Jeotgalibacillus aurantiacus: one gene and its partner. Each later gene encodes a partner of the first gene's protein in a complex. Links are inferred from orthologs where the notes say so. Each region holds a gene or a part of one and is shown in the gene's direction. Other genes may lie near its edges. The genes, in order: mfd and uvrA.

Region 1 (7,217 bases):
AGCCGTTTTTAGAAGTGATGAATGAATTTAATGGCTCCTGATTGAATATTCGGTCCTCTTCCCGCCTATACTACAATACAAGCAAGGTGAAGGAGGATGAAGATGGCTGTCTATTATCACTGTCGCCACTGCGGAAACGAGGTTGGCGCAATCGATACGCAATTAGTGGATGCCAAGCGGCTCGGGATTCATTCCTTATCAGCCGAAGAGCGTAAGAGCATGATTTCGTATACAAATGAAGGTCACGTGAACATACAGACGATCTGCGAGGACTGTCAGGAGTCGCTAGAGCGCAATCCTGACTTCCATGAGCTGGATCAATTTATACAGTAAACGCTTTGGATTACGATCCAAGGCATTTTTCTGTTTAGATTCGGGAGGAGAACGAGTTGAAAACGCTAGTAAATGGTTTGATAAATGATACTCAGATTAAAGCGGTCATCGATGATCTAGCAGCCGGGCGTCAAGAGCAGCTGTTATCAGGGCTTTCAGGTTCTGCACGAAGCACTTTTATGGCAGCGGTTTATCAGCAGCACCAGCGTCCGCTGATGGTTGTCACGCCGAACCTGCTGAGTGCACAGAAGTTATATGATGACCTCGCTCAATTAGTCAGTGAGGAGGAACTCTTTTTATACCCGGCCAATGAATTGATTGCCGCGGAGATGAGTATTGCGAGCCCTGAGCTGTTGGCACAGCGTCTGGAAGCGATGAATCATCTCGCGTTAAACGGACGGGGATTTTATATCGTACCAATGGCGGGGCTGCGAAAGGTAGTGCCGCCTAAAGAGCAATGGCAAATCCATCAGTTTGAGCTCTCTGTTGGAAAAGATATTGGGCTCGAAGATACATTGTCTGCGCTTCTTAAAATGGGATATCATCGCACGGACATGGTCAGCAGTCCAGGTGAATTCAGTATGCGTGGGGGAATCATGGATATTTATCCTCTTACGTCAGACCCTGTCCGGATTGAACTATTTGACACTGAAGTAGACTCAATCCGAACCTTTTCAGCAGAGGATCAGCGTTCGATTGACTCACTTGAGCACGTTTCAATCGGCCCTGCCAGTGAGCTGATTATGGAAGGAGAACAGCTGTCACGCATTGCAGAAGAACTAAAAGCACGGCTGCCGAAGAGTCTCAAAAAAATAAAACGTGCAGCTGTCAAAGAAGCGATGGCAGAGCAGACTGAATATGAAATCGGACTACTGGAGAATGGGCAAAAACCCGATCAGCTGTTTAAATATCAGTCTCTTGCTTATTCAAAAGCTGCCAGTCTGCTAGATTATCTGCCTGAGGATGCATTGGTCTTTTTTGATGAAATCAGCCGGATTTATGAAATGGATGACACGCTTGAAAACGAAGAGATGGAGTGGGCTGTTTCTCTGATTGAGGAAGGCAAGCTGTTGCATGATATTCATGTCTCACACAAGCTGACGGACTTAATCGCTAAAAGCCCGCAGCAGAAGGCGTATTTTTCTCTTTTTACGAGAAAAATTGCCCATATCAACCCGAAAAAAGTCCATTCTTTTTCATGCAAGCCGATGCAGAGCTTTCACGGTCAGATGCATTTGCTGAAAGCCGAGCTTGAACGCTGGAAAAAAGGAAAGTTCACCGTTGTCATGCTTGCGCCGGATGGACAGCGACTGCAGAAGTTCGAGCGTGTACTCGCAGACTATGATATAGATGCGGCCATCGTCAAAGAAGGTGACCCGCTTATTCCGAATACGGTTCAAATCGTCAGCGGCTCTCTGCAGGCCGGATTTGAGCTCCCGATGAACAAGCTTGCGGTCATGACGGAAGAGGAGTTATTCCGTCAGAAAACACGTAAGGTAAAACGCCGTCAAAAACTTTCGAATGCAGAGCGCATTAAAAGCTATTCAGAGCTGAAGGTTGGCGATTACGTTGTTCACGTGAATCACGGAATCGGGAAATACCTCGGAATTGAAACCCTTGAAATCAACGGTCTTCATAAAGACTATTTAAATATTCATTATAAAGGCAATGACCAACTCTATGTGCCGGTTGACCAGATTGAGCTCGTTCAGAAATATGTCGGCTCTGAAGGCAAGGAACCGAAGCTGTATAAGCTTGGCGGTACGGAATGGAAGCGCGTGAAGAATAAAGTTCAATCATCTGTCGCAGATATTGCTGATGACCTGATTAAGCTTTATTCAGAGCGTGAAGCGGCAAAAGGGTTTGCTTTCAGTACAGATACAGCAGAACAGCAGGATTTCGAAGCGGCCTTTCCTTATTCAGAAACAGAGGATCAGCTGCGTTCAATTGAGGAAATCAAAAAAGACATGGAACGCGACCGCCCGATGGACCGGCTGTTATGTGGTGATGTAGGATACGGAAAAACTGAAGTGGCGATCCGGGCTGCATTCAAAGCAGTGATGGATGGCAAGCAGGTGGCGATCCTTGTGCCAACGACGATCCTCGCTCAGCAGCACTATGAAACGATGATTGAACGGATGCAGGATTTCCCTGTCAACGTTGGACTATTAAGCCGTTTCCGCTCTAAAAAGCAGCAGGATGAGACGATCAAGGGGTTAGCGCAGGGGTCGGTTGATATCGTTGTCGGGACGCACCGTCTGCTTTCTAAAACGATCAAATACCGCGATATCGGTCTGCTGATCATTGATGAAGAGCAGCGTTTCGGTGTGACGCATAAAGAAAAAATTAAGCAGTTGAAAACAAACATTGACGTACTGACTTTAACAGCAACGCCAATCCCACGTACGTTACACATGTCGATGCTTGGCGTACGCGATCTGTCTGTCATAGAAACACCACCTGAAAACCGTTTCCCGGTCCAGACATATGTGATGGAATATAACGGTGCGCTGATCCGTGAAGCGATCGAGCGTGAAATGGCGCGTGACGGACAAGTGTACTTCCTTTATAACCGGGTTGAGGATATCACGAAAAAGGCTGATGAAATTGCTTCGCTCGTTCCGGATGCACGGGTTGCGATTGCACACGGTCAAATGTCTGAAAACGAGCTGGAGTCTGTGATCCTGCAGTTTTTAGAGGGCGAATATGATGTGCTCGTCACGACGACGATCATTGAAACAGGCGTGGATATTCCAAACGTGAACACGCTGATTGTTCATGATGCAGACCGTATGGGGCTGTCCCAGCTGTATCAGCTCCGCGGTCGTGTCGGACGTTCAAACCGCGTGGCCTATGCATATTTCACTTACCGGAAAGATAAAGTGCTCACAGAGGTGGCCGAGCAGCGTCTGCAGTCGATTAAAGAATTCACTGAGCTCGGATCCGGATTCAAAATTGCGATGCGTGACTTAACAATCCGGGGAGCCGGTAATCTCTTAGGCGCTCAGCAGCACGGATTTATTGATTCAGTCGGCTTTGACCTTTACTCTCAAATGCTTAAAGATGCAATTGAGGAGCGGAAGGATCTGCTTCCTGAAACCGAAGGCAAGGAGAAAAAAGAAAAGCAGAAAGCGGTTGAAATCGACCTCGACGTGAAGCAGGATGCTTATATTCCGGAAAGCTACATTCCTGATGGACATCAGAAAATCGAAATGTATAAAAAATTCCGCGGTCTGCAAACGATTCAGGAGGTCATGGAGCTGAAGGATGAAATGATTGACCGCTTCGGAGATTATCCGGATGAAGTTCACACGCTTTTCCAGATTGCTGAAATTAAAGCATATGGTTATGAAGTGGGGCTGGAGTCCATTCAGCAGACAAGGGATGAAATCAAGCTTGAGCTCAGTCAGGCTGGCACAAATCGGATTGACGGGGCAAAAGCATTTGAAATCACCAATGAGTTCAAACGCCACGTTGGTCTTGGGCTTGATAACAACCGTCTGAAGATCACCGTTAAAACGAAAGGACAGAAGCCGGAGAGCTGGTTCATGATGGTTCACCAGGTCCTTTCCCGTCTTCCTGAAACGTTAAAAGAGTCAGCTTAACCCCCTTTTTTACAGGTTTATTTGAGAATCGTTAGAAAAAAAGTATAAATCGGCGAATTAACCCGATACTATTCTCATACAGCCAGTAAACGAAGGAGAGAGCCATGATGAAAGCTACGGGAATTGTAAGACGAATCGATGACCTCGGTCGTGTGGTCATTCCAAAAGAAATCAGGCGCACACTGCGCATTAGAGAAGGTGACCCGCTGGAGATTTTCGTTGATCGCGACGGGGAAATCGTTCTGAAGAAATATTCACCGATCAGCGAACTCGGCACCTTTGCCAAAGAATACGCTGAATCCCTGTATGACAGCTTAAAGCAGCCGGTACTTATTTGCGACCGCGATCACTTTATTGCAGTGGCCGGTGCATCCAAAAAAGATTTCCTGAACCGCCGCATCAGTCCGAGAGTAGAGGAAATGATGGACGCACGAAAAACGGTTTTAAACGATGAACAGGGAAGTGTTGAGCTGGTCGAACACCAGGAAGAGGAGCTCGCTTCTTACACCGTATCCCCGATCATTGCATCAGGTGATCCGATCGGTGCCGTCTTTGTGATGTCAAAGGATCAGACGGTTGAAGAAGTCGAGCTGAAAGTATGCGAAACCGCCGCCCGTTTCCTCGGCAGACAAATGGAAAGCTGATCAAAAGCCCTATCCGGTTGAGGATAGGGCTTTTTTTATGGGTGACGCGGAGTTAGATGGCTGAGGTGAAGGTGGGCTGCTTCGCGGCAAATTAAGGGGTTCGGGCGAGTGATGGAATAAAGGCTGGTAGTGAAGGAATCATGAGGCCGGAAAGAATGAATCGTGGTGGTGAATGAGGGGATTCCTTTGCCTCGGAGCCGCTTTGAAGGAAATATTTTTTCAAACGAAGGAAATACATTCTCAAAAGAGGGGATAAAATTCCGGAAAGATGGAATAAGTCTGCTTAGTGATGGAATCCCGCGAACCGACCGCAACCGCCTGAGCCGCGTCTCCGTTTCTGTCCACCTGCAGTCTGCTCAGACCCCGTCCAAAAGACAAATCCCGCCGCGCTTTGCTATAATAAGACATCAATAATAGAAAGAGAGGGCGGCCGGATGACCGATGCTTCTCAGACAATGGTAAAGGGAGCGGCGGTGCTGACGCTTGCAGCCGTCATTTCAAAAATACTGAGTGCACTTTACCGTGTACCGTTTCAAAATATGACCGGTGATATCGGTTTTTATATTTATCAGCAGGTGTATCCGTTTTATGGCCTGTTGATTGCGTTATGTACGTATGCTTTTCCGGTGATGGTGTCGAGAATTTTAATTGAGCACGAAGAGGACCGGGAGCGGATTTTTAAGCTGTTGGGGCTTGTTTTGGCTGGTACGGGTCTGGTGTGGTTTTTGGCTTTGTATCTCGGTGCACCGCTGATTGCGGAGTGGATGGGAGATCCGATGCTTGAACCGCTGATCCGTCTGTCTGCATGGCCTTTTTTGCTGCTGCCGTTTCTAGCGGGAGGCAAGGGCTGGTTCCAGGCGCAGAATAATATGGTCCCGTCCGCTGTGTCGCAGGTGACAGAGCAGCTCGTGCGTGTCACCATTATTTTAGCGGCCACCTTTGTACTGACAGCTCACGGTGCATCGCTCTATACAATTGGAGAAGGGGCTGTGGTCGGTTCGACGGTCGGGCTGGCAGTGGGTGTTTTACTGCTGCTGTATCTGGGACGTGTCCAGTTGAAGGGTCAGTCATTTGCACTCTCCTTTAAAAAAGGGGATCGCGCCATCTTCCGTGCGCTGATTGTGCGGGGAACCGCGATGGGCATGGTGAGTATGCTGCTGATTTTGTATCAGATGATGGATGCGCTGAATGTCTATTCGCTGCTCACAGGCTATACAGGCAGTGCGGAGGAAGCAAAGACTGTAAAAGGGGTCTATGATCGCGGTCAGCCGCTGATCCAGATCGGGATTGTAGCAGCAACGTCCCTGTCACTGGCTGTTGTGCCGATGATTGCAGCGGATATGGAACGTAACCGGATCGTTGAGGTTAAAAAGAAAGCAGCGCTGGCATTAAAAACGGGTATTGTTTTTGGTGCAGCCGCTTCTATTGGATTAATGAATATTATCAGACCGCTCAATACTTTTCTTTTTCAAACGGATGAGGGGTCAAGGGTGCTTGCACTTTATGTCCTCGCAGTGTTGTTTGCCTCGATTGCACTTACTGTAAATGCGGTGTTACAGGGAATGGGAAGCTATCATATTATTGCCTGGCTTGCGGCTGTCAGTGTAGCGGTAAAATATATTCTTAATGATTGGCTCGTGCCGCTTTTTGGTACAGGTGGAGCCGCAGCGGCAACTGTATTAGCGATTTTAGTGGTGACGGTTGCTGCTGTATTAAGATTAAGAGCAAAGATCGGCTTTTTACTGACAGGAAGGTTTTATATGAGACTGCTGTTGGGTCTTATTGTGATGACCGTTGTTGTGCAGGGGCTTTTATGGCTCTGGCCGGATGGCTCCCGTCTATCTGCAGCGGCGGTATCGATTTTAGCAGCGGCAGTAGGTGCATGGAGCTTTTTTGTTGTCAGCTGGTCACGTGATTTATTTACAAAAGAAGAAGCAGCCCAGATTCCGTTTGGCCGTAAACTGGACCGGCTGTTTTATCGTTCAGGGAAATAGGAGGATATGTTTATGACACATGAAATTACCGTCATTGGTCTTGGTGCAGGTGACTTGGATCAGCTGCCCCTAGGCATTTATAAAAAGCTGAAAGCAGCCACTCATCTGCTCGTGCGCACAGAGGATCATCCTGTTCTCGCGCAGCTGAAGGAGGAGGGACTGACCTTTGAATCCTTCGATTATGTGTATGAGGCGCATGATCAGTTTGAGGCGGTCTATGAGGCGATCACAGAAGAGCTCGTAAATCGTGCTGAGGCAGGTCCGGTGCTTTATGCGGTGCCCGGTCATCCGCTGGTAGCTGAACAGACGGTGCAAAATCTGCTCGCTCTTCATCGAAACGGTGAGATTTCAATCGTCATTGAAGGTGGACAAAGTTTCCTTGATCCGCTTTTCACGGCTGCCGGATTTGATCCTGTTGAAGGCTTTCAGCTGCTTGACGGGACGGCTTTAAAGCGTGACGAGCCAAAGCTCACGCAGCATGTCATCATTGGACAGGTGTATGATGCGTTTATCGCTTCGGAGGTGAAACTGACGCTGATGGAGCGTTATCCGGATGATCATCTTGTTAAAGTCATTACAGCTGCCGGATCAAAAGGGGAGTCCATCGTTGAAACACCTCTTTATGAACTGGATCACGGAAT
Region 2 (6,543 bases), on another replicon or contig:
TTGGCCGTGCAGCGCGTAACTCAAATGGACATGTCATTATGTATGCTGATAAAATCACCGATTCCATGCAGCGGGCACTTGATGAAACGGCAAGGCGTCGTGAAAAGCAGATTGCTTATAATGAAGAACACGGCATTACACCGGTAACCATTAATAAAGCGATCCGTGATGTCATCCGTGCAACCCATGCTGCCGAGGAAGCCGAAGAGTATGTGTCACCGGCAGAGAAAATGAAGAAGCTGTCCAAGCCTGAACGGGCAAAAGTCATTGAGTCTATGGAAATCGAAATGAAGGAAGCAGCAAGGGCGCTTGACTTCGAAAAGGCTGCAGAGCTTCGTGATCTCATTTTAGAATTGAAAGCGGAAGGATGACCAGAACATGGTGAAAGACCATATTACGATACAGGGTGCCAGAGCCCATAACCTTAAAAATATTGATATCAAAATCCCAAGGGATAAGCTTGTCGTCATGACAGGCTTATCCGGCTCGGGGAAATCGTCGCTTGCTTTTGACACGATTTATGCAGAAGGGCAGCGCCGATACGTGGAATCACTTTCGGCTTATGCAAGACAGTTTCTTGGACAGATGGATAAACCGGATGTAGATACGATCGAAGGACTTTCACCGGCGATTTCCATTGACCAGAAAACGACGAGCCGAAACCCGCGTTCCACAGTTGGAACCGTAACCGAGATTTATGATTATCTGCGTCTGTTATTTGCACGGATTGGCAGACCGTTCTGTCCGGACCACGGTATTGAAATCACATCTCAGACGATTGAACAGATGGTGGACCGCATTTTTGAATATCCTGAAAGAACCAAGCTTCAGGTGCTTGCACCACTCGTTTCAGGACGTAAAGGGACGCATGCGAAAGTACTGGAAGATATTAAGAAGCAGGGGTACGTACGCGTCCGTGTAAACGGGGAAATGCGTGATATTAGCGAAGAGTTCGATCTGGATAAAAATAAAAAACATACGATTGAAGTGATTATTGACCGCATCGTTGTCAAAGAGGGATCTGAATCCCGACTCGCTGATTCACTGGAAACCGCGCTTCGACTTGCAGATGGGAATGTGATTGTAGACATTATCGGGGAAGAGGAAATTAAATTTAATGAGCATCACGCCTGTCCGGTCTGCGGTTTTTCAATTGATGAACTTGAGCCGCGTATGTTCTCGTTCAACTCGCCGTTTGGGGCATGTCCGGACTGTGATGGACTCGGTACAAAGCTTGAGGTGGATCTCGATCTAGTGATTCCTGATTGGAGCCGCACGCTGAAAGAGCATGCGATCGCTCCGTGGGAACCGACCAGCTCCAATTATTATCCTTCAATGCTTGAAGCTGTATGTAAGCATTACGATATTGATATGACTATTCCGGTTAAAAAGATCCCGAAAAAGAAAATGGATAAAATCCTCTACGGGTCAGGAAAAGATAAAATTTATTTCCGCTATGAAAATGATTTTGGTCAGGTAAGAGAAAACAATATTATTTTTGAAGGCGTACTGCCGAACGTGGAGCGCCGTTACAAGGAAACGAGCTCGGAATATATTCGTGAGCAGATGCAAAAGTACATGGCGCAGCAAAACTGTCCTTCCTGTGAGGGTCACCGCCTGAAGCGTGAGAGTCTTGCTGTAAAAGTGAACGATCTGCACATCGGACATGTCACCGCCTTTTCTATTGAAGAAGCGAGATCATTCTTCAGTGGTCTTTCCTTAACGGAAAAAGAAATGCAGATCGCACGCCTGATTATGCGTGAGATTAATGAGCGTTTAAGCTTTCTCGTAAATGTCGGACTTGACTATTTAACGTTAAGCCGTGCAGCAGGAACGCTGTCTGGCGGGGAAGCGCAGCGGATCAGACTGGCTACACAGATCGGGTCCCAGCTGACAGGCGTTCTTTACATTCTGGATGAGCCTTCCATCGGTCTGCATCAGCGTGATAACGACCGTCTGATCAGCACGCTGAAAAACATGCGTGACATAGGGAATACACTCATTGTTGTTGAGCATGATGAAGATACGATGGTAGCTGCCGATTATCTGATAGATATCGGACCTGGTGCCGGTGTCCATGGTGGAGAGGTTGTGGCCGCAGGTACACCTGAAGAAGTGATGAAAAATAAAAAATCGCTGACAGGCCAGTATTTATCCGGTGAGAAGTTTATTCCGCTGCCTGCTGAACGAAGAAAGCCTGCAGCGAAAAGAATGCTTGAAATTACCGGTGCTAAACAGAACAACCTGAAGGATATAAACGTGAAGATTCCACTTGGTCTGTTCACATCTGTAACAGGTGTTTCCGGTTCAGGGAAGAGTACGCTGATCAATAGCATTCTCCATAAATCGCTGGCCCAGAAGCTTCATAAATCTAAGGTGAAGCCGGGGGAGCATAAATCGATTAAAGGGGTTAATCATTTAGATAAAGTCATTGATATCGATCAGTCTCCAATTGGACGCACGCCGCGTTCAAATCCAGCGACTTATACGGGCGTATTCGATGATATTCGTGACGTGTTTGCCACAACGAACGAAGCAAAGGTCCGTGGGTACAAAAAAGGACGTTTCAGCTTTAATGTCAAAGGCGGAAGATGTGAAGCGTGCCGCGGAGACGGAATTATCAAAATTGAAATGCACTTCCTGCCTGATGTATACGTTCCTTGTGAGGTTTGTCACGGAAAACGGTATAACAGAGAGACGCTTGAAGTAAAATACAAGGGCAAAAATATTGCGGATGTGCTGGAGATGACGGTGGAGGATGGACTGAAGTTCTTCGAAAATATTCCGAAGATCAGCCGTAAGCTTCAGACGATTGTGGATGTTGGTCTTGGTTATATTACACTTGGTCAGCCTGCTACGACTTTATCCGGAGGGGAAGCCCAGCGTGTAAAGCTGGCCTCCGAATTGCACCGCCGTTCAACGGGACGTTCCCTTTATATTCTCGATGAACCGACAACGGGGCTGCACGTGGATGACATTTCCCGTCTATTGACTGTTTTACAGCGCCTTGTAGAAAACGGTGACTCAGTTCTGGTGATCGAGCATAATCTGGATGTCATTAAAGCATCTGATTATATTATTGATCTCGGTCCGGAAGGTGGCGACCGTGGTGGAACCATACTTGCCACAGGAACACCTGAAGATATTGCACAAGTGAAGGAATCCTACACAGGCAGTTATTTGAAGCCTGTACTGGAGCGGGATAGAAGCCGGATGGATGAACGGATGGCGAAGCGAACAGGTGAAGCAGTCACCTCATCGTAAAAATAAGCCCGCAGAATGATGGGCCACTCAGTCTTCAGACCGGTGGCCCATTTGTTTTCTTTTGCCATACTAGGGATGAAGCCAACGCAGTGATCCAACCCCCTGAAATGTGCCATGCTGATAAAAAATGAAACCTTTCGTTGGGCTGCTGCGTATAATCAGTCAGAGACCGTTCCACACAGTTGTTATGGCAATTTCAAACACAAGGAGAGTGTCAAATACGATGGAAAACGAACGTAAACGCATTTTAAGTATGGTTGAAAAAGGCACGATTACAGCATCAGAGGCATTAACTCTTTTAGAAGCACTGGAAAAAGAGCCGAAGAAAGAGTCATCGTCTTCATACAGCACACAGGAAGAATCGAAAACGTCCGGCCAAACGCATCAGAAATCCGGATCCTCTTATTCTGAACCTCATCAGGAGCAGAAGCGGTCTAAGAAAACCGACTTCCCATTTAACTTTGAGGATCTGTTCGGCGGTTCGAAAATGAGTGGGAGTAAATCAAGCGCTGAGAAAACGAAGAAATCAGTGAATCAGTCTACTGAGAAACTGATGGATTTTGTTCAGACTGCTTTCGACAAAGTCAAAGGGATGGATCTTGAATTCAATATGGGTCCTTCACTCGAGTTCAAGCATGTGTTTGAATCTGAAAACACGGAGCTGCTCGATATTGAGGTCAGCATTGCAAATGGTAAAGTGACGATCCGTCCGTGGGATGAGGATTTTGTCCGCGCAGAATGTGAGGTGAAGGTGTACCGTTCAGAGGATCAGCAAAAAGCGGTGAATCAGCTGAAGGAGCAGGTTGTATTTGAGACGAAATTCAAAAAGCTCCGCTATTTATCGGATCTGAAAATGATCAAGCTTGATACAGTGTTGTATGTGCCAAAAGCGAACTATGACCGCTGGGATATCCGTCTGTTTAACGGGAAATTCCACGGTGATGGCGGGAATGTTAATAAAGTGAAGGTGAAAACCGCTAACGGAAAAATTGAGCTGTCCAATATGCTGGTAGAAAAAGCGGAGCTTGAAACAGCCAATGGCGGTATTGAAGTCACGAACGCACGTGCAGACTACATTGATGTGGATTCTGTGAATGGCAAGGTGGTTCTTGAAGGAGCGATTGATGCTGTTGATGCGCAGTCGGTAAATGGAAAGATCAGCGTAACAACGACAAGCACAACCGCCCGTAAAATCGATGCTTCCACGCTTGCAGGAGCGATTGAAATTACGGTTCCGGATGAGCTTTCTCTTGATGGTACATTAAAATCAAACTTCGGGAAATTCCATGTAGACTTTAATGATATGGACCATGTGGAAGAACGTGAAGAAATGATGCAGCGTAAGTTACATTTCACACGTAATCGGGAACATGCATCGAAATTACTGCTTGAAGCCGATGCTAAAACCGGCACGATCAGCATACATTCATCTAAAGGGAAAAATGAAACCAAATCAGACGTTTAAACGTCTAATAAGATGACCAGGTTTAACAGCGTAACAGCCCCTCCGTTTTCGTCCCCCCAGACTGACGGAGGGGCTTTTTCTATTTTAAGAAATGTTTTTTATGAGGCCTAAGATGGTATAGTAAGATTAATTACATAAGGCAGGTGATCGGGGTGGAAACGTTTATTAAAAGAATCATGTGGTTCGGGTTCGGAACGGTAGGAGCTTCTATGCTTGGAATAGGCGTACTGTTTACAGTGCTGGCTCTTTTCACATGGAATACGGATATCATCGGGTTTTTTAAATGGATCCTGCTGATTTTTTATTGGGCAGTAGGCGGTATCGGTCTGCTTGGTGCTCTTGGGATTCTGGCAGTAGGGTTAAAGCTGAGGTTTTCGTCCTCCAGTAAAGAAACCGTGGCATAAAAAAAGGGATCAAACTCAACATTGAGTTTGATCCCTTTTTTTATGTGACACTTCATGAAATGCTACGCACTATTTAGTGAATGTAAGGTTTATCAAATTACTGTTAAAAGCCGTGAATTTTCTGTCGTAACGACAACGCTTTCTGTTGATCGCCAGGCTGTTTATGTCGCCTCCCTTTAAAACAAGCGAGGCCTTGTCGTAAGAGCGCGCGGTCTTGTCATAAGCTTCAGTTTTAATGTTGATCGCGAGCAGATTTCTGTTGATAGAAGGAAAGAATGTGTTGTAAGAGCGGTATGAATTGTCGAAAAGAACTCGCGCTGCTCGCGTGACAAACAGAAGGTGTTTTGTTTATGGGTTGTGGACCGAATTGTTGATCGCTGAGTCATTTCTGTTGAAAGCACTTGGCTTTCTGTCGACCGCCAGGCTGTTTATGTCGACTCCCTTTAAAACAAGCGCGATCTTGTCGTAAGCTTCAGCTTTAATGTTGATCGCGAGCAGATTTCTGTCGCTAGAAGCAGCGAATGTGTTGTAAGAGCGGTATGAATTGTAGAAAAGAGATTGCGCTGCTCGCGTGACAAACAGAAGGTGTTTTGTTTTGGGGTTGTGGACCGAATTGTTGATCGTTGAGTCATTTCTGTTGAAAGCGCTCGGCTTTCTGTCGACCGCCAGGCTGTTTATGTCGACTCCCTTTAAAACAAGCGCGATCTTGTCGCAAGCTTCAGTTTTAATGGTGATCGCGAGCAGATTTCTGTCGCTAGAAGCATCGAATGTGTTGTAAGAGCGGTATGAATTGTCGAAAAGAGATTGTACTGCTCGCGTTCCGACAATTCATGAAGAGTGCATCATTCAAGCAAACCGCTTGTGAGACATTGAGAGGTCATTTCTCCATAATCATTGCATCAAACCCAGCATTCTTCAAAGCTTGTGCCTGCTTTTTCGCATTTTCAATCGAGCTGAATGCACCTGTCTGGACGAGATACAGTGTTTTTTTGACACCGATAAAGGTAAGGATAGCGGCTGCGATGGTGTGACCGCAGAGGGTCCGGTAATCCTCACTGGCCAGGAGCTTTTTTTCTTCTCTATTGGTCATAAAGCCGCATTCAATTAACACCGCAGGCATGACGGTTTCTCTCAGAACGTGAAAATTTGCCGTTTTGATGCCGCGGTCTTTACGCCGTGTCTCTTTAATGAGTGAGTAGTGAACGGCTTCTGCAAGAGACCTTGACTGCGAGTCGTTTTTTGAGTGGATATACGTTTCGATCCCGTGGACGTCATTCCAGTTTCCTGATCCATAAGCATTGGCGTGAATAGAGATAAACAGCGCTGCTTTTTCGCGATTGGCCAGGTCTGTCCGCTCTTTTAATGGAACGTCCCGGTCATCGCGATGCGTCAAGATGGTTCGTATTCCTT

What was found.
Region 2: the proteins of mfd (region 1) and uvrA are in contact, whole or in part, in a crystal structure (PDB 4DFC), measured with the Escherichia coli proteins. The link is inferred for Jeotgalibacillus aurantiacus from one-to-one orthologs.

Annotation. Positions count from the first base shown.
Region 1 is NZ_JACNMS010000009.1:7,961-15,177, forward strand. Bases 1-4,138 are described here. They hold mfd (transcription-repair coupling factor), read left to right. Parts: upstream 1-389; coding sequence 390-3,938; downstream 3,939-4,138. Other genes in these bases: pth (aminoacyl-tRNA hydrolase), read left to right, coding at 1-41; H7968_RS17250 (anti-sigma-F factor Fin family protein), read left to right, coding at 103-333; spoVT (stage V sporulation protein T), read left to right, coding at 4,046-4,138. In the rest of the region: more of spoVT, read left to right, coding at 4,139-4,582; H7968_RS17265 (putative polysaccharide biosynthesis protein), read left to right, coding at 5,017-6,576; H7968_RS17270 (bifunctional methyltransferase/pyrophosphohydrolase YabN), read left to right, coding at 6,589-7,217. UniProt on the Escherichia coli protein: Couples transcription and DNA repair by recognizing RNA polymerase (RNAP) stalled at DNA lesions. Mediates ATP-dependent release of RNAP and its truncated transcript from the DNA, and recruitment of nucleotide excision repair machinery to the damaged site.
Region 2 is NZ_JACNMS010000001.1:36,139-42,681, reverse strand. What follows is about bases 1-3,464. They hold uvrA (excinuclease ABC subunit UvrA), read left to right. Parts: upstream 1-378; coding sequence 379-3,264; downstream 3,265-3,464. Other genes in these bases: uvrB (excinuclease ABC subunit UvrB), read left to right, coding at 1-371. Outside these bases: H7968_RS00245 (DUF4097 family beta strand repeat-containing protein), read left to right, coding at 3,488-4,729; H7968_RS00240 (hypothetical protein), read left to right, coding at 4,882-5,133; H7968_RS00235 (N-acetylmuramoyl-L-alanine amidase), read right to left, coding at 6,011-6,543. UniProt on the Escherichia coli protein: The UvrABC repair system catalyzes the recognition and processing of DNA lesions. UvrA is an ATPase and a DNA-binding protein. A damage recognition complex composed of 2 UvrA and 2 UvrB subunits scans DNA for abnormalities.